DNA from 4 places in the Streptomyces sp. NPDC093600 genome. Region 2 is predicted to be linked to each of the others. Evidence: riboswitches for the same ligand, from Rfam matches in the RefSeq annotation. Region 2 holds a riboswitch; each other region holds the start of a gene.
The links. A riboswitch is a leader RNA that binds a small molecule or an ion and turns the genes downstream of it on or off. The one in region 2 is predicted to bind cobalamin.

Region 1: linked by a shared signal. The riboswitch ahead of ACIRB4_RS18180 (energy-coupling factor ABC transporter permease) and the one ahead of ACIRB4_RS09685 (cobalamin biosynthesis protein) in region 2 are both predicted to bind cobalamin.
Region 3: linked by a shared signal. The riboswitch ahead of ACIRB4_RS07230 (prenyltransferase/squalene oxidase repeat-containing protein) and the one ahead of ACIRB4_RS09685 (cobalamin biosynthesis protein) in region 2 are both predicted to bind cobalamin.
Region 4: linked by a shared signal. The riboswitch ahead of ACIRB4_RS16310 (FecCD family ABC transporter permease) and the one ahead of ACIRB4_RS09685 (cobalamin biosynthesis protein) in region 2 are both predicted to bind cobalamin.

Annotation. Positions count from the first base shown of each region.
Region 1 is NZ_JBIWIU010000006.1:344,024-349,455, forward strand. It holds gene ACIRB4_RS18165 (ATP-binding cassette domain-containing protein) at 1-764, opposite strand, end outside; gene cbiQ (cobalt ECF transporter T component CbiQ) at 761-1,510, opposite strand; gene ACIRB4_RS18175 (energy-coupling factor ABC transporter substrate-binding protein) at 1,517-1,876, opposite strand; gene ACIRB4_RS18180 (energy-coupling factor ABC transporter permease) at 1,882-2,583, opposite strand; cobalamin riboswitch at 2,612-2,820, opposite strand; gene ACIRB4_RS18185 (PTS-dependent dihydroxyacetone kinase phosphotransferase subunit DhaM) at 2,895-3,299, opposite strand; gene dhaL (dihydroxyacetone kinase subunit DhaL) at 3,296-3,934, opposite strand; gene dhaK (dihydroxyacetone kinase subunit DhaK) at 3,943-4,935, opposite strand; gene ACIRB4_RS18200 (aminotransferase class V-fold PLP-dependent enzyme) at 5,387-5,432, shown strand, end outside.
Region 2 is NZ_JBIWIU010000002.1:890,092-895,523, forward strand. It holds gene ACIRB4_RS09680 (cobyric acid synthase) at 1-488, opposite strand, end outside; gene ACIRB4_RS09685 (cobalamin biosynthesis protein) at 485-1,465, opposite strand; cobalamin riboswitch at 1,499-1,641, opposite strand; gene ACIRB4_RS09690 (hypothetical protein) at 1,780-2,001, opposite strand; gene ACIRB4_RS09695 (anion permease) at 2,020-3,270, opposite strand; gene ACIRB4_RS09700 (alpha/beta hydrolase) at 3,632-4,759, shown strand; gene ACIRB4_RS09705 (hypothetical protein) at 4,848-5,432, shown strand, end outside.
Region 3 is NZ_JBIWIU010000002.1:338,388-343,819, reverse strand. It holds gene ACIRB4_RS07240 (aldehyde dehydrogenase) at 1-498, opposite strand, end outside; gene ACIRB4_RS07235 (MBL fold metallo-hydrolase) at 619-1,659, shown strand; cobalamin riboswitch at 1,734-1,866, shown strand; gene ACIRB4_RS07230 (prenyltransferase/squalene oxidase repeat-containing protein) at 1,943-3,202, shown strand; gene ACIRB4_RS07225 (SCO2322 family protein) at 3,199-3,903, shown strand; gene ACIRB4_RS07220 (energy-coupling factor transporter transmembrane protein EcfT) at 3,900-4,988, shown strand; gene ACIRB4_RS07215 (ATP-binding cassette domain-containing protein) at 4,994-5,432, shown strand, end outside.
Region 4 is NZ_JBIWIU010000005.1:336,801-342,232, forward strand. It holds gene ACIRB4_RS16295 (SGNH/GDSL hydrolase family protein) at 1-10, shown strand, start outside; gene ACIRB4_RS16300 (TetR/AcrR family transcriptional regulator) at 30-653, opposite strand; gene ACIRB4_RS16305 (MBL fold metallo-hydrolase) at 826-2,097, shown strand; cobalamin riboswitch at 2,206-2,333, shown strand; gene ACIRB4_RS16310 (FecCD family ABC transporter permease) at 2,436-3,545, shown strand; gene ACIRB4_RS16315 (ABC transporter ATP-binding protein) at 3,545-4,357, shown strand; gene ACIRB4_RS16320 (ABC transporter substrate-binding protein) at 4,373-5,395, shown strand.

The DNA of each region.
Region 1 (5,432 bases), on a different contig from region 2:
GCGTGCAGCAGGCGGGTCACCGCCATCCCCCACGGCTGCCGGAGCCGCGCCGCCGCGAGCAGGGCGTCGTCCGCGAGGAGATCGGTGATCGGGCCCGTCCGCAATCCCTCCGGTGACAGCACCGCCGCCTCGTCGGCCCAGCGCAGGGCCAGATCGACGTCGTGCGTCGCCATCACCACCGTCGTGCCCGACTCCCGCAGCCGCGCGAGCACCTCAAGGAGACGCTCCTGCCCGTGGGGATCCAGCCCGGCCGTCGGCTCGTCCATGATGAGCACCCGCGGCCGCATCGCCACGGCGCCCGCGATCGCCGCACGCTTGCGCTGCCCGTACGACAGCAGATGCGTCGGCCGGTCCTCCAGCGCCACGATGTCCAGCGCCTCCAGCGCCTCGCGCACCCGGAGCCGTACCTCCTCCTCCGGCAGGCCGAGGTTCATCGGCCCGAACGACACGTCCTGGCCGACCGACGCCGCGAACAGCTGGTCGTCCGGGTCCTGCACGACCAGCTGCACGGTCGTCCGCAACCGCGTCAGACCCTTCCGGTCGTACGACACCTCCTCGCCGTCCAGCCGGAGCGCGCCGCTGCCGCAGCGCAGGCCCCCGCTCAGCAGCCGCAGCAGGGTCGTCTTGCCGCTGCCGTTCCTTCCGAGCACCGCGAGCGCCCGCCCCTCCGGCACGGCGAAGTCGATCCCGTCGAGGACGGGAGGCCCGTCCTCGTAGGCGAAGCCCGCCCTCACCAGTTCCACGACAGGGGAACGAAGACTCACGGCAGGGACCTTTCCAGTACGAGAGTGAGAGCGACGAGGCCGGCCAGCAGCCCGGCCGTCGCCGCCAGGAACCGCCGCGAGACGGCCGCGCCGGGCACGAGGACCCGGAGGGTGCCGTCGTACCCCCGCCCCGCCAGCCCCGACTGCAACCGCTGCGCCCGGTCGAAGGCGCGTACGAACGCCGTCGCGCCGAGCCCGGCGAGCGAGCGCCAGGTGGCCGCCCGCGTCGTCAGCCCCAGCCGGGCGGCCTGGGCCTGCCGGATCCTGGCCATGGAGTCGAGCAGCAGGAAGCTGATCCGGTACATCACGAGCGCGACGTCCACGACCGGCGCCGGCACCCCCGCCCGTACGAGCCGGGGCAGCACGTCCGAGACGGGTGTGGTGAACGCGAACAGCAGCACGCCCAGCGACGCGGCCGATGTGCGCAGCAGCAGCTCACCCGCGTGCAGCGGTCCTTCCGGCGCCAGGGCGACGAAGCCGCGCGCCCCTCCCACCTCGAACAGCAGCGGCACCGCGCCCGTCACGCAGAAGCCCAGCGGGATCCGGAACGCCCGCCACAGCTGACGTCCGGGCACTCCGGCGGGACCGAGCAGCACCGCGAGGGTGGCCGTCGCCACCAGGACGGCGCCCGGCCACGGCGGCAGACAGACCGCGCACAGCGTCAGGCCGAAGCCCAGAGCGGCCTTCTCGCACGGGTGACGGCGGCGCCAGCGACTGCTGTGCGCCGCCGCGTCGATCGGCAGCATCGCGACCTACTCGTCGCCCGGGGCCCGCGCCCCCATCGCCGCCCGCGTCCCCTGCGACGCCGCCGCGCGCTCCTCGCCCTGTCGACGTCCGCGCCGCAGACCGAAGTAGTACGCGAGGACACCGGCGCCGATGGCCGCCTGCAGCGCGAACAGCGCCGACTCGACCTCGCCGGACGGAGGCTCGTACAGCGGGCTGAACCACGGCTCGTAGTCGGGCCGGATCTCCGTGATCGCGGCCTCCGCCTCGGCGTCGGCCCCCGCGAACGGCTCATCCTTGTGGTCGCCGAGCCCCAGGATCAGCGGCAGCACCGCCAGCGCGGCGACGGCGAGCAGCAGCAGGGCGTTGATCTTCGTGTTCCTGCTCATCGGGCTCATCGGGCCACCGCCTCCGTGGTCTCGCTCTTCCTGGCGCCGGGAAGCAGCACCCCGAGCCGGGTCAGATCGCCCTTGCTCGACTGCGTCAGCAGACGCATCACGAGCACCGTGAGCAGGCCCTCGCTCACCGCGAGCGGCAGCTGCGTGACGGCGAAGATCCCGCCGAACTTCGCCAGCGCGCCGAGCACACCGCTGGCGGGGTCGGGGAACGCGACCGCCAGCTGCACGCTGGTGACGCAGTACGTGGACAGGTCGGCGACGAACGCGCCGAAGAACACGCTCACCATCAGCGGCACGTCGAACCGGCGCAGCAGCCGGTACGCCCCGTACCCGGCCCACGGACCGACGACCGCCATCGAGAAGACGTTGGCGCCGAGGGTGGTGAGCCCGCCGTGCGCCAGGAGCAGCGCCTGGAAGAGCAGCGTGATCGTGCCCAGGACCGCCATCACGGGCGGCCGGAACAGGATCGCGCCGAGGCCCGTTCCCGTGGGGTGCGAGCAACTGCCCGTCACCGACGGAATCTTGAGCGCGGACAGGACGAAGGTGAAAGCGCCGGAAGCGCCCAGCAGCAGAGTGGATTCGGGATGGGCCTTGACCTCACGGGTCAGGGCACGGACCCCGTGGACGACGAACGGCGCGGACGCGACGCCCCAGGCGGCCGCGTGCACAGGGGGCAGATACCCCTCGGCGATATGCATGGTTGGGAGACCCTCTCCAGCACCTCGTGGATGGACAACGCACCTTGGCCGGTCTCCTGGCTGACGGTCATGCCGCCCGGACTCCGCCTTCCCACACCGCGACGGTCTCCCGCGGCGGTGCAGTGGCTCCCCTGAGGGTTCTCCCCAAGGGGGTGGAGCCGGACCTCCCGATCACAGTGGCGAGGGCCGCACCGGTACTGCACCGGTTTCCCGTACACCAAGGCCCTGCGACACTAGTGCGTTGACCAGCTACATCACAACACGGTCGCCTCCCGGTACGGCCCGTGACGGGTGCTACGCCGCCCGCCCGCTCACGCCTTCCGGTACGTGTACGCCTCCGAGGCCGCGGCCTCCACGGCGTCCAGGTCCCCGCCCGCCGACGCCGTGACGAGGGCGGCGATCGCGCCCTCGACGAAGGGCGCGTCCACGAGCCGCGATCCCTCGGGCAGCTCGTCACCCTCGGCGAGCAGCGCCTTGACGGTCAGCACGGCGCTGCCCAGATCGACGAGGAGGGCCACACCGGCGCCCCGGTCGACCGCCTTCGCCGCCTCGGCGATCAGCTCGGAGCTGGTGCCGAGGCCGCCGTCCGGGGTGCCTCCGGCGGGCATGATCGGTGCGGTGGGGCCGCCGCCCGAGAGGCCCTGGGCGAGTTCTGCCACGGCCGCGGCGACGGCGGCGCTGTGCGAGACGAGAACGATGCCGACCTGCCCGCTCATCCGGCCACCTCCGCGAGGGCGGCGATCAGCAGCGCGGACGAGGTGGCCCCGGGGTCCTGGTGCCCGATCGACCGTTCGCCCAGGTAGCTGGCGCGGCCCTTGCGGGCCCGGAGCGGTACGGTCGCCAGCGCGCCCTCCTCGGCCGCCGTCCGGGCGGCCGCGAAGGACTCGCGCAGCGCCTCGGCCGCCGGGACGAGGGCGTCCAGCATCGTCTTGTCGCCGACCTGGGCCCCGCCGAGCTGGGCGACGGCGGCGACCCCGGCGGCCAGCGCGTCGGCGAACGTCTCGCGGGTCACGGTCCCGGCGTCGCCGAGCGCCTTGCCGGTGCGGCGCAGGAGCGTCCCGTACAGCGGCCCCGAGGCACCCCCGACGGTGGAGATCAACTGCCGTCCGGCCGTGGTGAGTACGGCCCCCGGGGTGGCGGGCGGCTCCTTCTCCAGGACGTCCGTCACGGCGGCGAACCCGCGCTTCAGATTGGAGCCGTGGTCGGCGTCGCCGATCGCCGAGTCGAGCTCGGTGAGACGGTCGGCCTCACGGTCGACGGCGGAAGCGGCGACGCTCAGCCAGCGCTGGAAGAACGCGGCATCGAACCGGCCCGGCTCGTTTCCCTCGATCACTTCGGTCACTTCGCTCACTCTCCTTCTCACCGGCCCCAGCGGAGGGCAGGCGTCTGCACGGGCGCGTCCCACAGGCGTAGCAGTTCCTCGTCGGCCTCGCAGAGCGTGACCGAACAGCCGGCCATGTCGAGGGAGGTCACATAGTTCCCGACCAGGGTGCGGGCGACCGGAGTCCCGCGCTCGTGCAGCACCCGCTGCACCTCGGCGTTGAACCCGTACAGTTCGAGCAGCGGGGTGGCGCCCATGCCGTTCACCAGCGCCAGGACCGGGCCGGACGGCCGCAGGTCGTCCAGTACGGCATCGACGGCGAAGTCCGCGATCTCCCGCGAGGTCATCATCGCGCGCCGCTCGCGCCCCGGCTCGCCGTGGATCCCGATCCCCAACTCCAGCTCGCCCTCGGGGAGGTCGAAGGTGGGGCTGCCCTTGGCGGGCGTGCTGCAGGCGCTCAGCGCGACGCCGAAGGACCGCGACCGCTCGTTCACCCGCCGGGCGATCGCCTCCACCCGCTCCAGCGGGGCGCCCTCCTCGGCGGCGGCCCCCGCGATCTTCTCCACGAAGAGCGTGGCCCCCGTCCCGCGCCGCCCGGCGGTGTAGAGGCTGTCGGTCACGGCCACGTCGTCGTCGACCAGGACCTTGGCGACCTGGACGCCCTCGTCCTCGGCGAGCTCGGCCGCCATCTCGAAGTTGAGCACGTCCCCGGTGTAGTTCTTGACGACGAAGAGCACACCGGCCCCGCTGTCCACCGCGGCGGCGGCCCGCACCATCTGATCGGGCACGGGTGACGTGAACACCTCGCCGGGACAGGCCGCGGCGAGCATCCCCGGCCCCACGAACCCCCCGTGCAACGGCTCGTGCCCGGACCCGCCCCCGGACACCAGCGCCACCTTCCCGGCGACGGGCGCGTCCCGCCGCAGCACGACACGGTTCTCGACGTCCACGGTGAGTTCGGGGTGCGCGGCGGCCATCCCGCGCAGCGCGTCGGCGACGACGGTCTCCGGGACGTTGATCAGCATTCTCATCGGTACCTCCTGGTAGGGCTGACAGGTAGGTGTCCGACCTGGGTCACCAGGCCAGGTGCGGTGTGCGCGCTCGCCGGTCTCGGCGGACCGCGTGTCGGCAGTATCGACCTTGCGGCGGCGAAGGTCGCGCTGGTCGGCACATCTCGGCCGTCAGCGCCACCGCGCATCTCGGGACCTACGGCTGTACGCCACCTCCACCGGGGCCGTTCGGGTCATGGGATGCCGGCGCCCGCGCCCGGTTTGCGTAACCTCGTCACCAGAAGGGCACCGGACAGACGTTCCGCCGTCGCTCCGCCGGTCGCGTACAAAGGGGTGCTGGATGTCGATGACGAGTCGGCGCGATCTGCTGGCGCGATCCGCGGGAGCGGTCGCGGTCACCCTCGTGCCGAGCTCCGGCGCGGCAGGCGTGAACACACCGCGGGAGCGGCCGGTCACCACGATCGACGGGCGCGTGGACTGGGACGCCTTGCGGGCGCAGTTTCGCCTGGAGCCGGGAT
Region 2 (5,432 bases):
CGCGCGGCCCGCGCGATGCCCATGTTCACGATGTCCGTGCGCCGCAGGTTGATCTCGGCCGGACTGCCCGCCCCCTCGCAGATCACGGCGTCATAGCTGCCCCGCAGCTCCTCCAGGCACGCGAGGACCGGCTCGAACAGCTCCTTCTGCCGCCCCCCGTGGTAGCCACGGGCGCTCAGCTCACCCACGGGCTTGCCCATCAGCACGACCTGGCTGGAGCGGTCGCTGCCCGGCTTCAGCAGGACCGGGTTCATCAGCGCCGTCGGCTCCACCCGCGCGGCCTGCGCCTGCATCGCCTGCGCCCGGCCGATCTCCGCGCCCTCCCGGGTCACGAAGGAGTTCAGGGACATGTTCTGGCCCTTGAACGGCGCCACCCTCACGCCCTTGCGGACCAGCCAGCGGCAGATCCCGGCCGTGACGACGCTCTTGCCCGCGTCGGACGTGGTCCCCGCGACCAGCAGCCCGCCTCCCCGCGGTCCGCTCCTCATGCGCTCCTCCGCTTCATGGCGCCCACCACGATCCTTCCGGCCACACAGGCCGCCAGCGTCAGTCCGGTCACCCGGCGCGACAGCCGTACGGCCCGTTCGATGTCCGCCACTTCCACGTCGCGGCCCGCAGCGTTGAGCACCGGCCGGTGCTCGACCCGTCCGCCGTACGAGAGCGTCCCGCCGAGCCGTACGCCGAGCGCTCCCGCGAACGCGGCCTCGACCGGGCCGGCGTTGGGGCTCGGGTGCCTGCCCGCGTCGGCCCGCCATGCCCGGACCGCGCCACGGGGGTCGCCGCCCGCGACGGTCGCGAGCGCGGCCGTCAGCCGCGCCCCCGGCCAGCCGGCCACGTCGTCGAGGCGGGCGGAGGCCCAGCCGAAGCGGCGGTACTTCGGGGACTTGTGCCCGACCATCGCGTCCAGGGTGTTCACGGCCCGGAAGCCGACGAGGCCCGGGACCCCGGCGACCGCGCCCCAGACCAGGGCGCCGACGACCGCGTCGGAGGTGTTCTCGGCGACGGACTCCACGACCGCGCGGGCCATCGCCGGGCCGTCCAGGGCCTGCGGGTCGCGGCCGCACAGATGTGGCAGCCGCTCGCGGGCCACCTCCAGGTCGCCTGCGGCCAGCGCCCCGCCGATGGCACGGGCCTCCCGGCCCAGCGTCGTACCGCCGACGACCGCCCACACGGAGGCAGCGGTCAGGGCGGCGGAGGCGAGGGGGCGGTCGCGGACGGCGCGTGCGGCGAGCGCCGCGGCTCCGGCGGCGCCGCCCGCGCAGACGGCGGTGTGCAGCGCGCCCCACCCGCGGTGGTCGCGCAGGAGAAGTCGTTCGACGGCGCCGGCGGCCTGCCCGAATCCGGCGACCGGATGGCCGCGGCGCGGGTCGCCGATCAGCAGGTCCGCGAGCAGGCCGGAGGCGGCTCCGTACGCGAAGACGCCCGTGGACGCGAATACACCGGTGGCAGCTCTGCGGCCAGGCATGGCGCTATGTCCTCACTCAGGGTCCGCGCCCTGGCTCGACGTGACCGGCGGTGAGAGTTCCTGGCTCCCGGGGATCAGTTCCCCGGTCACAGTGGCGGGACCGCGCCGGATTCGCACCGGACTTCCTCTTCTGCCGCCGTAATGGCCCCGGAAGTCCACCACGCAGCGCGAACACCCGTCAACTCACCCCTGACCTGCGGCGGGAGAGTGTGCGAAGCCCCACAGCGCGGCCCCACGACGAAGCCTCCCCACACGACGGCTGGGCGTGCCGCACCTTCCGGTGCGGCACGCCCAGCCGTGAGTGGGTCGATCGGTCAGACGACGATCAGATAGATGCCGTACGCGACGGCCGCCGCGCACAGGGCGAAGCAGGCGTAGGCGCCGGTGCGCGCGAGGGCGGCGGAGCCTCCCTGGGCCGAGGCCCGCTCCTGCTTGGAGAGGCCGACGATGCCGAGGGTGAACAGGCCCACGAGGGCGACGGTCGCCACGAGGCTGACTCCGAAGACGGAGCCGAGAGCTGCCCAGTCGATCTTCATGCTGATGTCTCTCGTTCCTTAGACCGTCGCCGTGGCGGCCGGGGCGGCCGGGTCGGTGGGAGCCGGCGCGGGGATGGTGGTCTTCAGGTCGTCGGTGAGGGTCCCGGCCGGGGGCGGGGTGACGGCCGCGATGGCGGTGGTCACGACGCCGGGGGCCTCGGCCTCGGTCTCGGTCTCGTTGACGTTGGTGTGGTCGACGACCTGGCGGCGGGAGATGAACCAGATCGCGGTGCAGGAGGCGATCAGGAAGGCGGCGACGGCGATGACGCCCCAGGTGCCCTGCCGGGTGACGTACTCCGAGAGCGCGGCGACCAGGCCGGCGGCGGGGAGGGTCAGGCCCCAGGCGACGAACATCCGGGTGGCGGTGGACCAGCGGACCACCCCGCCCTTGCGGCCCAGGCCCGCGCCCATGACGGCGCCGGAGCAGGAGTGCGTGGTCGACAGGGAGAAGCCGAGGTTGGAGGAGCTCAGGATGACGGCCGCGGCGCTGGTCTGGGCGGCGAAGCCCTGCTGCGGCTGGAGGTCCGTGAGGCCCTTGCCCATGGTGCGGATGATGCGCCAGCCGCCCAGGTAGGTGCCGAGGGCGATGGCCAGACCGGCGGAGACGATGACCCAGACCGGCGGGTTGGAGCCCGGGACCAGGATGCCGCCGGCGACCAGGGCCAGCGTGATGATGCCCATCGTCTTCTGGGCGTCGTTGGTGCCGTGGGCGAGCGAGACGAGACCGGCGGAGGCGATCTGACCCGCGCGGTAGCCCTTGTCGGTGGTCTTCCGGTCGGCGTTCCTGCCGAGCCGGTACGTCAGCCGGGAGGCGAGCATCGCGGCGAGGCCGGCGACCAGCGGAGCGGCGATGGCCGGGATGAGGACCTTGGTGACGACCACGCCGCCGTTGACGCCGCCGAGACCGACCGAGGCGATCGTCGCGCCGATGAGGCCGCCCATGAGGGCGTGGGACGAGCTGGACGGCAGTCCGACCAGCCAGGTCAAAAGGTTCCAGAGGATTGCGCCGACGAGCGCGGCGAAGATGACTTCGGGCTGGATGCCCTCTTCGTTCACCAGACCGCTGGAGATCGTCTTGGCGACCTCCACGGAGAGGAACGCGCCGACCAGGTTCAGCACGGCGGACATGGCCACCGCCGTCTTGGGCTTCATCGCGCCGGTCGAGATGGTGGTCGCCATCGCGTTGGCGGTGTCGTGGAAACCGTTCGTGAAATCGAACACGAGAGCTGTCACGACCACAATCGTGAGCAGCAGCGTGATGTGTTCCATTTACCCAGGCAATCGTTTGACGTCAGTGGCTCGTCGAACGTAGGCAACCTGGGTGAACGGAAGATGAACTGGGCCGGGCGGTGTGGTGACCCGAACCGGTGCCAGGGCATTCCGCTTAGCGGTCCGGGAGGGCCCGCACGTCCACGATGTGGACCCGTGCGACCCGGGGTAAGCCATGCGGTTACGGGGCGGACCGGACATCCGTCACGCGCGTCCCTCGCGCCCCGTGTCAGCACGTGGACGCCGGCGGACCGGATCAGTCGACCGAGGGACCCCCGGAAGTGATCCACGTCACCCTCAGGTGGACGCCGTACCGGTGCGCCGGGTGGCGGCCCGTCCCCGCCCTGACCACACTGGGACGGTGCGCCCGGCTCACGCGGCGGCAGCGGCCGTCACCACTCTGATCGGTGTCGGCGCGGCCGCGGTGGCGGCCGGCCGGTACGCGGGCGACGCCGCCCTCAAGGCCGCGTCCGGACGGCCCCTGCCCGGCGACCCCCGGCTCACCGTGCACGAAACCGGCCCCGGCAGAATCACCCTCACCCGAAGCCTCGCCTCCCTGCGCCCCGGCACGTACGGCATCGAGGGCCCCGACTTCCACGGATTCGTCGGGCCGGTCCTCGACCGGGTCCCGCACACCGCCGACACCGTCGTACGCCGTCTGGAGCGGGTCGAGCTCGGCACGCTCCGGCCCGGCGCCCGGGTCAGGCTCACCCCGGAGCTGCACTCCGGCACCCCCCGCACCGCGCTCGGGGTCGAATACGAGGATGTCGAGATCCCCGGCGAACTCGGCACCCTGCCCGGCTGGCTGATCCCCGCCCCCCGCCCCACCTGGGTGATCGCCCTCCACGGCATCGGGACCACCCGCCGACACCCCCTCAATCTCGTCCCCTTCCTCTCCCGCCGGCAGATCCCCGTCCTCTGCGTCGCCTACCGTGGCGACGAGGACGCGCCCCGCTCCCCGGACGGCATCGGCCACCTCGGCGACTCGGAGTGGCGGGACGTCGACGCCGCCATCCGCTACGCCGTCCGCCGGGGCGCCGGCGAGGTCGTGCTGCACGGCTGGGGGACCGGCGCCACGATGGCCTTGCACGCCGCCGCCCACTCCGGCGTACGGGACCGGATCCGCGGCGTCGTCCTCGACTCCCCGGTCCTCGACCAGGAGGCCACGCTGCGCAACCTCGCCGCGGCCCGCCGGGTCCCCGGACCGCTGCTGCCGCTCGCCGTCCGCGCCGCCCAGGGCAGGACGGGCCTGCGCGGCGACCGGCTCCGGGCGGTCGCTGACCCGGCCGCCCTGCGTGTGCCGGCCCTGGTCTTCCACGGCCCCGACGACACGATCGCCCCCTGGGAGGCTTCCCGAGAACTGGCCGCCGGCCGCCCCGACCTGGTCAGCCTTCAGACGGTACGGCACGCCCCGCACGCCGCCATGTGGAACGCCGATCCGCTCCGCTACGAAGAGGCCCTGCGGCGCTTCCTCACCCCCCTGCTGTAGGCCGCCGCGGACCGGTCCGTCACGGCGCGTATGACGGTGATCCCGTTTCCGATTGGGCTTTCGGGCCGTCAGCGGGAAGACTGCTCCCGTGACGTCTCGAAAGCCTGATGAGCAATTGGCGCGCAACTCCAGACTCCGACTCGTCCGTCCGCGGGCACTGGCCACCGCCCGACGGGCCGTGACGACGCGGCGCACCCGGCCGGCGCCGCGGCCGCCCGAGGGCACTCCGCCCCGCGCGGAACTGGCCCGCCAGGCACGGACCGTCCTCGCCGACGCCGTACGGATCGCCCGCTGGGCCGCCGTCGACCGCGAGGCCGACCTCACCGCTCCGGCCGGCCCCGAAGCCGTCTCCGCCCGGGAACGGGCCGCCGCCGCACTCCACCTGACGCCCGACCAGGTCAGGGCCGGCTGGGACCGCGCCCGGCTCGCCGGACTCGTCGAACTCCACGGCGCCACCGTCCGCCCCGGCTGGCGGCTGCACGCCTGGGACCGCGACGACTCCGCCGTCCTGCGCGGCTGGGTGGCCCTGTTCGACGCCTGGTCCCTGGTCCACCCGGCCCCCGAGGGCGTGCCCGCCGGCGCCGTCGCCGAGGTCGTCGAGGCCGTTCCCCAGGTCCTCTCCCTGCTCCAGCTCTCGGCCGGACCCGTGCTCGTCCCGGCCCTCCTCGACCTG
Region 3 (5,432 bases), 550 kb from region 2:
CAGCTTCGCCGCCGCGGTGAACTGCGGCACGTTCCACGGCACGACGGCCGCGACCACGCCCACCGGTTCGCGCCGCACCATGATCGGCCCGAGGACTCCGGTGCGCCGGCTCTCGTACGGGAAGTCGCGGGCGACGGTGATCGCCGCGTCCCAGACCATCATCGCGCCGAGCGCCTGAGCGAGGACGCTCCAGGAGTACGGGGAGCCGTTCTGGGAGCTGATGGAGCGGGCGATCTCCTGGGGGCGCACGGCGATGGCGTCCTTGATCCGGGTGACGACCTCGATCCGCTCCTGGAGCGTCGTCCGGGGCCAGGGCCCGCGGTCGAAGGCCTCGCGGGCGGCGGCGACGGCCCGGTCGACATCGGCCCGGGAGGCGTGCGGCACGCGGCCGATGACCTCCTCGGTGTGGGGAGACACCACCTCGATGACCTCGCTGCCGAGGGGATCGGTCAACTCGCCGCCGACGAACAGCTTTCCGTGCTCCACAAGCTCGGTCATGGCCGACTGCCTCCCGGAATCCCCGACGTTTCTGACTGTGCCTCAGAACTGATACCAGTTCTAGTTATAGTGGGCAATGGTCGAGCAGTCGCCGCCGTGCCGTCGGAGAGATGAGGGCCCATGAGCCAGGTGACCGAGCACGGCGGAGGCGTCTGGTCCCTCCGCGTCCCCATCCCGGACAACCCGCTCGGCCACACCCTGGTCCACGTCCTCGACACCGACCGGGGTCCCGTCCTGATCGACACCGGCTGGGACGACCCGGACTCCTGGACCGAACTCACCGGCGGGCTCGCCGCCCTGGGCATCTCCGTACGGGACGTCCACGGCGTCGTCATCACCCACCACCACCCCGACCACCACGGCCTCTCCGGCCGGGTCCGGGAGGAGTCCGGCGCGTGGGTCGCGATGCACGCCGCCGACACCGCCGTCGTACGCCGCACACGGGAGTCGGAGCCGGAGGCGTGGCTCGACTACCTCGCCCGCAAACTGGCCGCCGCCGGCGCCCCCGAGGAGCACACCGCCCCGCTCCTGGCCGCCCGCGCCAGCGGCCGGTCGCGGGCCCTGCCGGGGCTGCGCCCGGCCCTGCCCGACCGCGAGATCCTGCCCGGGGAGCTGCTGGACCTCGCGGGCCGGCGGCTGCGGGCGGTGTGGACGCCCGGTCACACACCGGGCCATGTCTGCCTGCACCTGGAGGAGCACCACCCCACGCACCTGCCGGGGCACGGGAGGCTGTTCTCCGGCGACCATCTGCTGCCCGAGATCTCCCCGCACATCGGCCTCTACGAGGACCCGGACGACCACACCGTCACCGACCCCCTCGGCGACTACCTGGACTCGCTGGAACGGATCGGCCGCCTCGGCGCCGCCGAGGTGCTCCCCGCCCACCAGTACGCCTTCACCGACGCGGCCGGCCGGGTCCGCGAACTCCTCGACCACCACGAGGAACGGCTGACGGGCCTCCTCAGCCTGCTGGCCACTCCCCTGACCCCGTGGCAGCTCGCCGAGCGGATGGAGTGGAACCGCCCGTGGGAGCGGATCCCGTACGGTTCGCGGAACATCGCGGTCAGCGAGGCCGAGGCGCATGTGCGCCGGCTGGTCAAGCTGGGCCGCGCGGAGGCCGTACCGGGCACGGACCCGGTGGCGTACGCGGCGGTCCGCTGACCGTGCCCGGGGGCCGCGCCCCCTCGCCGAGGCGCGGTGTGAGGCGCCTCGCACCCACCGGCCGTCCGGGGTACGGCCCGGTAGAGTGTGCGAGTCGTCATCATGCCCGTACGGGGGGAAGCCGGTGCGAATCCGGCACTGACCCGCAACCGTGAGCCACCTCCGCGTGGTGAGTCGGAATGCCCCGCCCGGGACGTGACCGCCGGCACCGTCGAGGAATACGGAGCCGAGCCTGGTGCCCCGAGCGTGCCTGTGCCCGGCCCGCAGGAGAGGCACAGCACGCATGACCACCGTCCGCCGCGGCGCCGCCGCGTTCGCAGCCGCCGCGCTGCTCTGCACCGGAACGGCTTCCGTCGCATCCGCCGCGCCCTCCCCGTCGCCCACCCCCGCGCCCGTGATCCCCTCCGGGCTCTATGGCACGAAGGACCCGACGTACGACGGCGTCTGGCGCCAGTCGCTCGCCTTCATCGCCCAGCGGACCAACGGCGTCCAGCCCGCCGAGAAGTCCGTCACCTGGCTGCTGGGGCAGCAGTGCGACAGCGGCGCCTTCCCCTCGTACCGCCCGGATCCCGCCAAGCCCTGCACCCCGGCCACGATGCTCGACACCAACGCCACCGCCGTCGCCGTGCAGGCCCTCTCCGGCGTCAAGCGCGACAGCGCCGACCCCGAGCGGCTGGCCAAGGCCGCCCGGGCGGGCGCCGGCTGGCTGAAGGGCGTCCAGAACAAGGACGGCGGCTGGGGCTACAACCCCGGCAGCCCCAGCGACGCCAACTCGACCTCCATCGTGATCGGCGCCCTCGCCGCCCTCGGCGAGAAGCCGGGCGAGGTGAAGTCCGCCGACGGCAGGACTCCGTACGACGCGCTGCTCGGCTTCGCCGCCCCCTGTACGACGAAGGACGGCGCGGGCGCGTTCGCCTACCAGCCCGACAAGTCCGGCAAACTGCTCGCGAACGCCGACGCCACCGCGGCCGCCACGCTCGCCGGACTCGGCAAGGGCCTCACCGCGCGCGGTGTGAAGCCCGCGCAGACCCCCACCTGCACCGACCTGCCCAAGCCCACGATCGAGCGGGCCGCCCTCAACGGCGCCTCCTATCTGGCGCGGGCGCTCGCGAAGACCGGCCACCTGAACACGCCGCCGATGCCCGGCGCCGCGAACCCGTCCGAGCTGCCCGACTTCGGCAACACGGCCGACGCCGTCGTCGCGCTCGCCGCGAGCGGCGCGACGAAGCAGGCGGCAGGGGCGCTGGCCTGGCTGCAGCAGAACTCCGCCGCCTGGGCGAAGGAGAACGGCCCGGCCGCCTACGCCCAGCTGATCTTCGCCTCCAACGCGATGGGCGTCGACCCGCGCGCCTTCGGCTCGGCCGACCTCCTCAAGCAGCTGGGCGCCACCGGCCCCACGCCGCAGTCCGTGCCCTCCGCCGCGCCGGCGGGGGACAAGGACGAGGAGAGCGCGGACTCCGGCTTCGACCTCTGGTGGATCATCGGCATCGGCATGGTCGTCGGTGTCGGCATCGGCTTCCTGCTGAGCGGCCGCAAGAAGTGAGGAAGCGGCTGCACTCGGCCGCGGCTTCCGTCACCACCGCCGTCGCGGCCGCCGTACTGACCCTGGCCGTCGCCGTCCCCGCCCAGGCCGCCGGATACCGCTACTGGTCGTTCTGGGAGAGCCAGGGCGGCGGCCGGTGGGCCTACGGCACGCAGGGCCCGGCGACCGCGGTCCCCGCCGACGGCGACGCGATCGGCTTCCGCTTCGCGGTCAGCGAGGACGCGAACGACGCCGCCCAGCCGTCCGCCGCCCCCGACTTCGCCGGGATCTGCGCCGGTACGGAGGGGAAGGCCGGCACCAAGCGGGTGGCGGTCGTCGTGGACTTCGGCGGTCCGCGGGACGCCCCGCCGGGCGAGACTCCGCCCGACCCGCCGGTCAGGACCGGCTGCGCGCAGGTACGGGACGACGCGACGAGCGCGGAGGCGCTGGCGGCGGTGGCGAAGCCGCTGCGGTACGACAGCGTGGCGCTGCTGTGCGGGATCTCCGGCTACCCCGCGAAGGGCTGCGGCGAGCAGGTGGCGGTGACGCCGCCGTCCGCCGGACCGGCACGGCCTTCCGCCTCCACGTCCACATCCGCGACCGCCCCGACCGCCCCGAGTGACGGGGAGGGCGGCGGCCCGTCCGTCGGGATCGTCGCGGGCGGAGCGGCCGTGCTCGTACTCGGTGGCGCGGCGATCTGGAAGGCCCGCCGCCGCACATGATCCGGGCCCCCGAGGCGAACCGTTCCAACGCCCTGCACGCGGGCGCCTGGTGGCTCTGGGCGCTCGGTCTGGCCGTGGCCGCCTCCCGTACCACCAACCCGCTGCTCCTCGGTCTGATCGTCGGCGTCGCGGGCTATGTCGTCGCGGCGCGCCGCACCGACGCGCCCTGGGCGCGCTCGTACGCGGCGTTCGTGAAGCTCGGCCTGTTCGTGGTGTTGCTGCGGGTGGTCTTCTCGGTCGTGCTCGGCTCTCCGATCCCCGGTACGCATGAGCTGTTCACGCTGCCCCGTGTACCGCTGCCGGAGTGGGCCCAAGGGGTACGGATCGGGGGCCGGGTCGCCGCCGAGCAGCTGGTCCACGCGGTGTACGACGGGGCGAAGCTGGCGACCCTGCTGATCTGTGTGGGCGCGGCGAACGCGCTGGCCAACCCGGCCCGGCTCCTCAAGTCGCTGCCCGGCGCGCTGTACGAGGCGGGGGTCGCCGTCGTGGTGGCGATGACGTTCGCGCCGAACATGGTCGCGGACGTGGCGCGGCTGCGCACGGCGCGGCGGCTGCGCGGCCGCCCGACAGGGGGCGTGAAGGCGGTGCTCCAGATCGGACTTCCGGTCCTGGAGGGGGCGTTGGAACGCTCGGTCGCGGTGGCGGCGTCGATGGACGCGCGCGGGTACGGCCGTACGGCGCGGGTCCCGGCGGCCGTACGGCGGACCACGAACGTCCTGACGCTGGGCGGACTGCTCGGCGTGTGCGCCGGTTCGTACGGTCTGCTGGCGGCGGAGGGCGCCGGGTACGGGCTGCCGCTCGTGGGCGCCGGTCTCGTCGCCGCCGTGGCAGGGCTGTGGCTCGGCGGGCGGCGGACGGTCCGGACCCGGTACCGGCCCGACCGGTGGGGGGTCCGGGCCTGGCTGGTCGCCGGCTCGGGGGTGGCGGTGGCGGCGCTCGTGATCGCGGCGAACGCGTACGCGCCCGAGGCGCTGCACCCCGGGGTCGTCCCGCTGGTGGCGCCCCAGCTGCCGGTATGGCCCGCCGCCTCCGTACTGGTGGGCCTGGTGCCCGCGTTCACAGCCCCCGCCCCCAAGGAGTCCTGAGACCCGTGATCCGCTTCGAGAACGTCTCGGTGACGTACGCGGACGCCGACGCGCCCACCCTTCGCGAGGTGGACCTGACCGTCCCCGAGGGCGAACTGGTCCTTCTCGTCGGCCCCTCCGGGGTCGGGAAGTCGACGCTGCTCGGCGCGGTGTCCGGGCTCGTCCCGCACTTCACGGGCGGGACGCTGACGGGCCGGGTCACGGTCGCGGGCCGCGACACACGGACGCACAAGCCGCGTGAACTGGCCGACGTCGTCGGCACGGTGGGCCAGGATCCGCTCGCGCACTTCGTCACGGACACGGTCGAGGACGAGCTGGCGTACGGGATGGAGTCCCTGGGCCTGGCGCCGGGGGTGATGCGTCGCCGGGTGGAGGAGACGCTGGACCTGCTGGGCCTGGCGGAGCTGCGCGACCGTCCGATCGCCACGCTGTCGGGCGGCCAGC
Region 4 (5,432 bases), on a different contig from region 2:
GCCGCTGTAGGCGCGGCCGCCACGGCGGTCTACGAGCCGCGCTCGGTCCCCGTGCCGGCGCCGGACAGGCCCAGCTCCCGGTCCAGCGCCGCATCGGCCCACTCCAGCATGGCGGCGCGCGAGAGCGATCCGGCGTACGAGGTCATCTGCACGGCCAGCCCGTCCAGGAAGGCGGTAAGGCGCCAGGCTGCGGCCGCCGGGTCCTGGCAGGGGAACTCGCCGGCCGCCGCGCCCTCGGCGATCACCTCGGCCAGCGCCGCCTTCCACTGCTGATCGAGGGCGCCGGCGACCTCCCGCAGGGCCGGTTCGCGCAGACTGGCCGACCAGCCCTCGATCCACAGCCGCCAGCCCTTGGCCTGCCCGGTGGGCGCGTACCAGCGGACCGCCGACCGCAACCGGCGCAGCGCCGTCGCGCGCCGTCCGAGCAGCGACCGCAGATGGACGAGGTCGCTCTCGGCGGCGTAGGCGAAGGCCGCCGCGACGAGCTTCTCCTTGGTCGAGAAGTGGTAGAGCACCAGGGCGTTGCTGACGCCGAGCGCCGAGGCGACGTCGGCGATCCGTACGGCAGCGACGCCCCGGGCCTCGATCTGCGCGACAGTGGCCCGCAGCAACTCCTCGCGCCGCTCCGCCACGTTCAAGCGCACTCTCGCCACGCCGCTCAGCCTACACAGCACATGACGCGGGCATGATCATTTTTCGGGTGCCGGGTGTGGCGCGTGGATCGGCGGGCTACTGAACAGTCGTTCAGTATCGCGCTCGCGACCCGGCCACGGCGGCCGGCGACGAGAGCCGGCGCCCGCCCATGACGGTCGGCGGCCGCACATAATGGAACGACCCCCGACCTCAGGAGGCCCTGTGACCGGCACCGGCCCCGACCATCCGCTGCGGTCCCGGCTGCGCGCCCTGCGGCCCGCCGCCTTCGGCGCCGACCCGGCGGGCGAGCGCATGGAGCGCATCCGCCGCTCGCCGAACTTCGCGGACGGGGTCTTCCAGAACCCCGTGCCGGCCCGGCACGGCCCCTCCGGCTCCATGCTCGAGCTCGCCAAGGTCTACTTCCAGAAGGAGGCGCGGGCGCGCCGGGCCCCCGCCGGCACGATCCCCCTCCACACCGGCACCCCGGACCACCTCGCCGAGCCGCCGGCCTCCGGACTGCGGCTCACCTGGATGGGGCACTCCAGCGTCCTCGCCGAGATCGACGGCCACCGGGTGCTCTTCGACCCGGTCTGGGGCGACCGCTGCTCGCCCTTCGCCTTCGCCGGCCCCCGGCGTCTGCACCCCGTCCCGGTGCCGCTCGCCGAGCTGGGCCCCGTCGACGTGGTCGTGATCTCCCACGACCACTACGACCACCTCGACCTGCCCACGATCAAGGCCCTGGCCTCGACGGACACCCTCTTCGCCGTGCCGCTGGGCGTGGGCGCCCATCTGGAGCGCTGGGGCGTGCCCGCTTCCCGGCTGCGCGAGCTGGACTGGAACGAGACGGCGGAGATCGGCGCCCTGCGGCTCACCGCGACCCCCGCCCGCCACTTCTGCGGCCGCGGCCTGCGCAACCAGCAGCACACCCTGTGGGCGTCCTGGGTCGTCGCCGGGCCCACGCACCGGATCTACCACAGCGGAGACACGGGCTACTTCCCCGGCTTCCAGGAGATCGGCGCCGCTCACGGCCCCTTCGACGCCACCATGATCCAGATCGGCGCGTACTCGGCGTACTGGCCCGAGAACCACACGGACCTCACACCGCTGCCGGGAGCCTGGCCGGACATCCACATGTCGCCCGCTCAGGGGGTCCAAGCCCACCTCGACCTGCAAGGAGGCCGCCCGGGCGGCGTCCTGCTCCCGATCCACTGGGGCACCTTCAACCTGGCACCCCACCCGTGGGCGGAGCCGGGGGAGTGGACGAAGGACGCCGCCGAGGAGGCCGGACAGGCCGTCGCGTTCCCCCGCCCCGGCCAGCCCTTCGAGCCCGCGGGCAAGCTGCCCTCGGCGCCCTGGTGGCGGGCGGTGGCCCACCCCATCGCCACCCCGTGGCGCCCGCCCCGGCAGGTGCGGGTCTCCACCGAGGGCCGCACGGACGATCTCGATCTCGCGGGCGATCGCTGACGGCGGGTCGGAACGGCCTCGGCCGGACCGTGCTCGCCGGCTCGTCGACCATGGGACGAGCGGGGGAGCCCGACGCCTCATGTGCGCCCTCGCGGGGAGCCCCGTCGTACACGCTATGCTGCAAACCGCCCCGCGGGGGAAGCCGGTCGAATTCCGGCGCTGACCCGCAACGGTGGACGGAACCGCGTTACGCGGCTCCGTAAGCCCGATTACCCGCGGTGGTGAAGGCTCCTGTCAATTCGCCGTGGACTGCGAGAGGGTGCTGCGCAGGGCGCCCGGCGTCCCGGGCCGCTCCTTGCTCACGTGGGTGCACGGCTTGAGGCGAAGGCGATCAGCCCGTGGCCACACCCCTGCAAGCCGAACCGGCCGCGCCACCGCACACGGCGCGCAACGGCGTCGGCCCCGCACCCCCCAAGCGCGTATCACCGCCCCTTCTCGTCGCCGTCCTGTGCACCGCGCTCCTGCTCTCCCTCCTCTGCGGAGCCGGGATGGGGGCGTCGGGCCTGTCCTGGGGCGAGGTGCTGCGCTTTCTGTGGGCCGGGCTGACGGGCGGATCCATAGCGCACGACGACGTCGCGGCTTACACGATCGTGTGGGAACTGCGCTTTCCGCGCGCCGTGCTGGCCGCGGTCGTCGGAGCGGGCCTCTCGGCCATCGGCGTCGCCGTGCAGGCCATGGTCCGCAACGCCCTCGCCGACCCGTTCGTCCTGGGCATCTCCTCCGGCGCGGCCGTCGGCGCCAATGCCGTCCTCCTCTTCGGAGCCTTCGGCGCTCTCGGCCTCTGGGCCCTGTCCACGGCCGCCTTCCTCTCCGCGCTCCTCGCCATGGCCCTGGTGTACGCGATCGCCCGCACCGCCGACGGCCTGACCCCGCTGCGGCTCGTCCTGACGGGCACAGCGATGTACTACGGCTTCTCCGCCGTCACCACGTTCATGGTGTTCGCGGCCGAACGCGGCGAGGCGGCCCGCTCCGCGATGATGTGGCTGCTCGGCAGCCTCGGCGGAGCCAGCTGGGCCTCCGTGCCGATCGCCGCGGGAGCCGTGCTCGCCGGCCTCACCCACCTCACGGTGTCGGCGCGCCGCCTGAACGCGCTGGCGATGGGTGACGAGACCGCGGCCGCCCTCGGGGTGGACGCGGGGAGGCTGCGCAAGGAACTGTTCCTGGTCTGCGCCGCCGTCACGGGTGCCGTGGTCGCGGTGAGCGGCGCGATCGGTTTCGTCGGCCTCATGGTCCCGCACGCCGCACGGATGCTGGTCGGCGCGGACCACCGCCGGCTGCTGGCCGTCGCCCCCCTCGCCGGCGCCGTCCTGCTGATCTGGGTGGACATCCTGTCCCGTGTGGTGCTCGCGCCCGTCGAGCTGCCGGTGGGCGTGCTGACCGCCGTCATCGGCGTCCCGTGCTTCGTCCTGCTGATGCGCCGCCGCTCCTACACCTTCGGAGGCGCGTGATGCGGATCGACATCGACGCACTCACGGTCGAGGTCACCGGCGCGAAGCTGGTGCGCGAGGCCACGCTCCGCGCGGACAGCGGGCAGGTCGTCGGGCTCGTCGGGCCCAACGGCAGCGGGAAGTCCACCCTGTTGCGCTGCGTCTACCGAGCCCTGCGCCCCTCGGCGGGGATGGTCCGCCTCGGCGGTGAGGACCTGCACTCGCTGAGCGCGCGCGAAGGCGCCCGCCGGCTGGCCGCCCTGCCCCAAGAGGCGGTCACCGAGTTCGACTTCACGGTCGCCGAGGTCGTGGCTATGGGACGGCTGCCCCACCAGCGATCCGTGGCCCGGACCACCGACGAGGACCGGAAGGCGTGCGAGGCCGCGCTGGTACGGGTCGGCGCCGGCCACCTCGCCGACCGCGGCTTCCTCACCCTCTCCGGCGGCGAGAAGCAACGGGTCCTGATCGCCCGCGCGCTCGCGCAGCAGCCGCGCGTCCTGGTCCTCGACGAGCCGACCAACCACCTCGACATCGCCCAGCAGTTGGAAGTCCTGGCCCTCGTGCGCGGCTGGGGGTCCCCCCGGACGGAGTCTGGGGGAGGGCTGACCGTGCTCACCGCCCTGCACGACCTCAACCTCGCCGCGCTCCACTGCGACCTGCTCTACGTCATCGACAGCGGCCGGATCGTCACCTCCGGCGCCCCGCACGACGTACTGACGCCCGACCTGCTCGCCGAGGTCTTCGGCGTACGGGCGCACCGGGTGCCGCATCCGGAGTCCGGCGCCGTGCAGCTGCTCTTCGACCGTCTCCCGCCCACTCAGCCCGCTTCCTGAGGAGTCATCGCCACCATGCCGAACCTCGTACGCCCCGCCGTACTCGCCCTCGCCGCCGCCCTGGTGCTCACCGGTTGCGGCGCGCAGGTCACCCCGGAGAGCGAGGAGGGGGGCGGTGCCAAGGCACGCGGCGGCCACTATCCGGTCACCGTCGAGAACTGCGGCCAGAAGAAGAGCTACGACAAGGCGCCCCAGCGCGTGGTCACCAATGACGTCGGCATCACCGAGATCATGTTCGCGCTCGGGCTAGAGAACCGCATGGCGGGCTATGTGATGCCCGACGACAGGGGCGACCTCTCCTCCGTTCCCTGGAAGGACGCGTACCAGAAGACGAAGTGGCTCTCGAAGAAGACGATCAACAAGGAGCTGGTCCTCGACGCCCGCGCCGATCTGGTCTTCGCGGGCTGGAACTACGGCTTCAACGAGGGGGAGGGCTTCAGCCCCACCGAGCTGGCGCGGGTGGGCATCGACTCGTATCTGCTGAGCGAATCGTGCCGCAACGGGCAGGGAAAGGCGCGCGGGGTGATGCCGCCGCTCGAAGCGCTCTACACCGACCTGCGGAACCTGGGAAAGATCTTCGACGTCGAGGACCGTGCGGAGGCCCTCGTCGCGGACTTCCGTAAGCAGGTGGCCGAAGCGCAGGCGAAGGCCCCGAAGGGCGCCGACCGGCCGCGCGTCTTCCTCTACGACGACGGGCGGGACAAGCCGCTGACCTCGGGCCTGTACGCCGGGCCGCACGACATCATCACCAAGGCGGGGGGCGACCACGTCATGAAGGACCTCAAGGACAGCTGGGCGACGGTCGGCTGGGAGACCGTGGTGGAGCGTGACCCCGAGGTGATCGTGATCAACGATTACGGTGACACCAGCGCGGAGCAGAAGCGGAAGTTCCTCATGTCCTACCCGCCGCTCGCCGGCGTCTCGGCCGTCAAGAACCACCGGATCGTCGTCCTCGACTACGCGGAGCTGGTGGAGAGCCCCCGCAATCCCGCCGCCATCGCCTCGCTCGCCGCCGACCTGAGGAAATTCGCTTCCTGACCTGACCCCTGCGTGGCGGCACGGACCGGGGACCGGG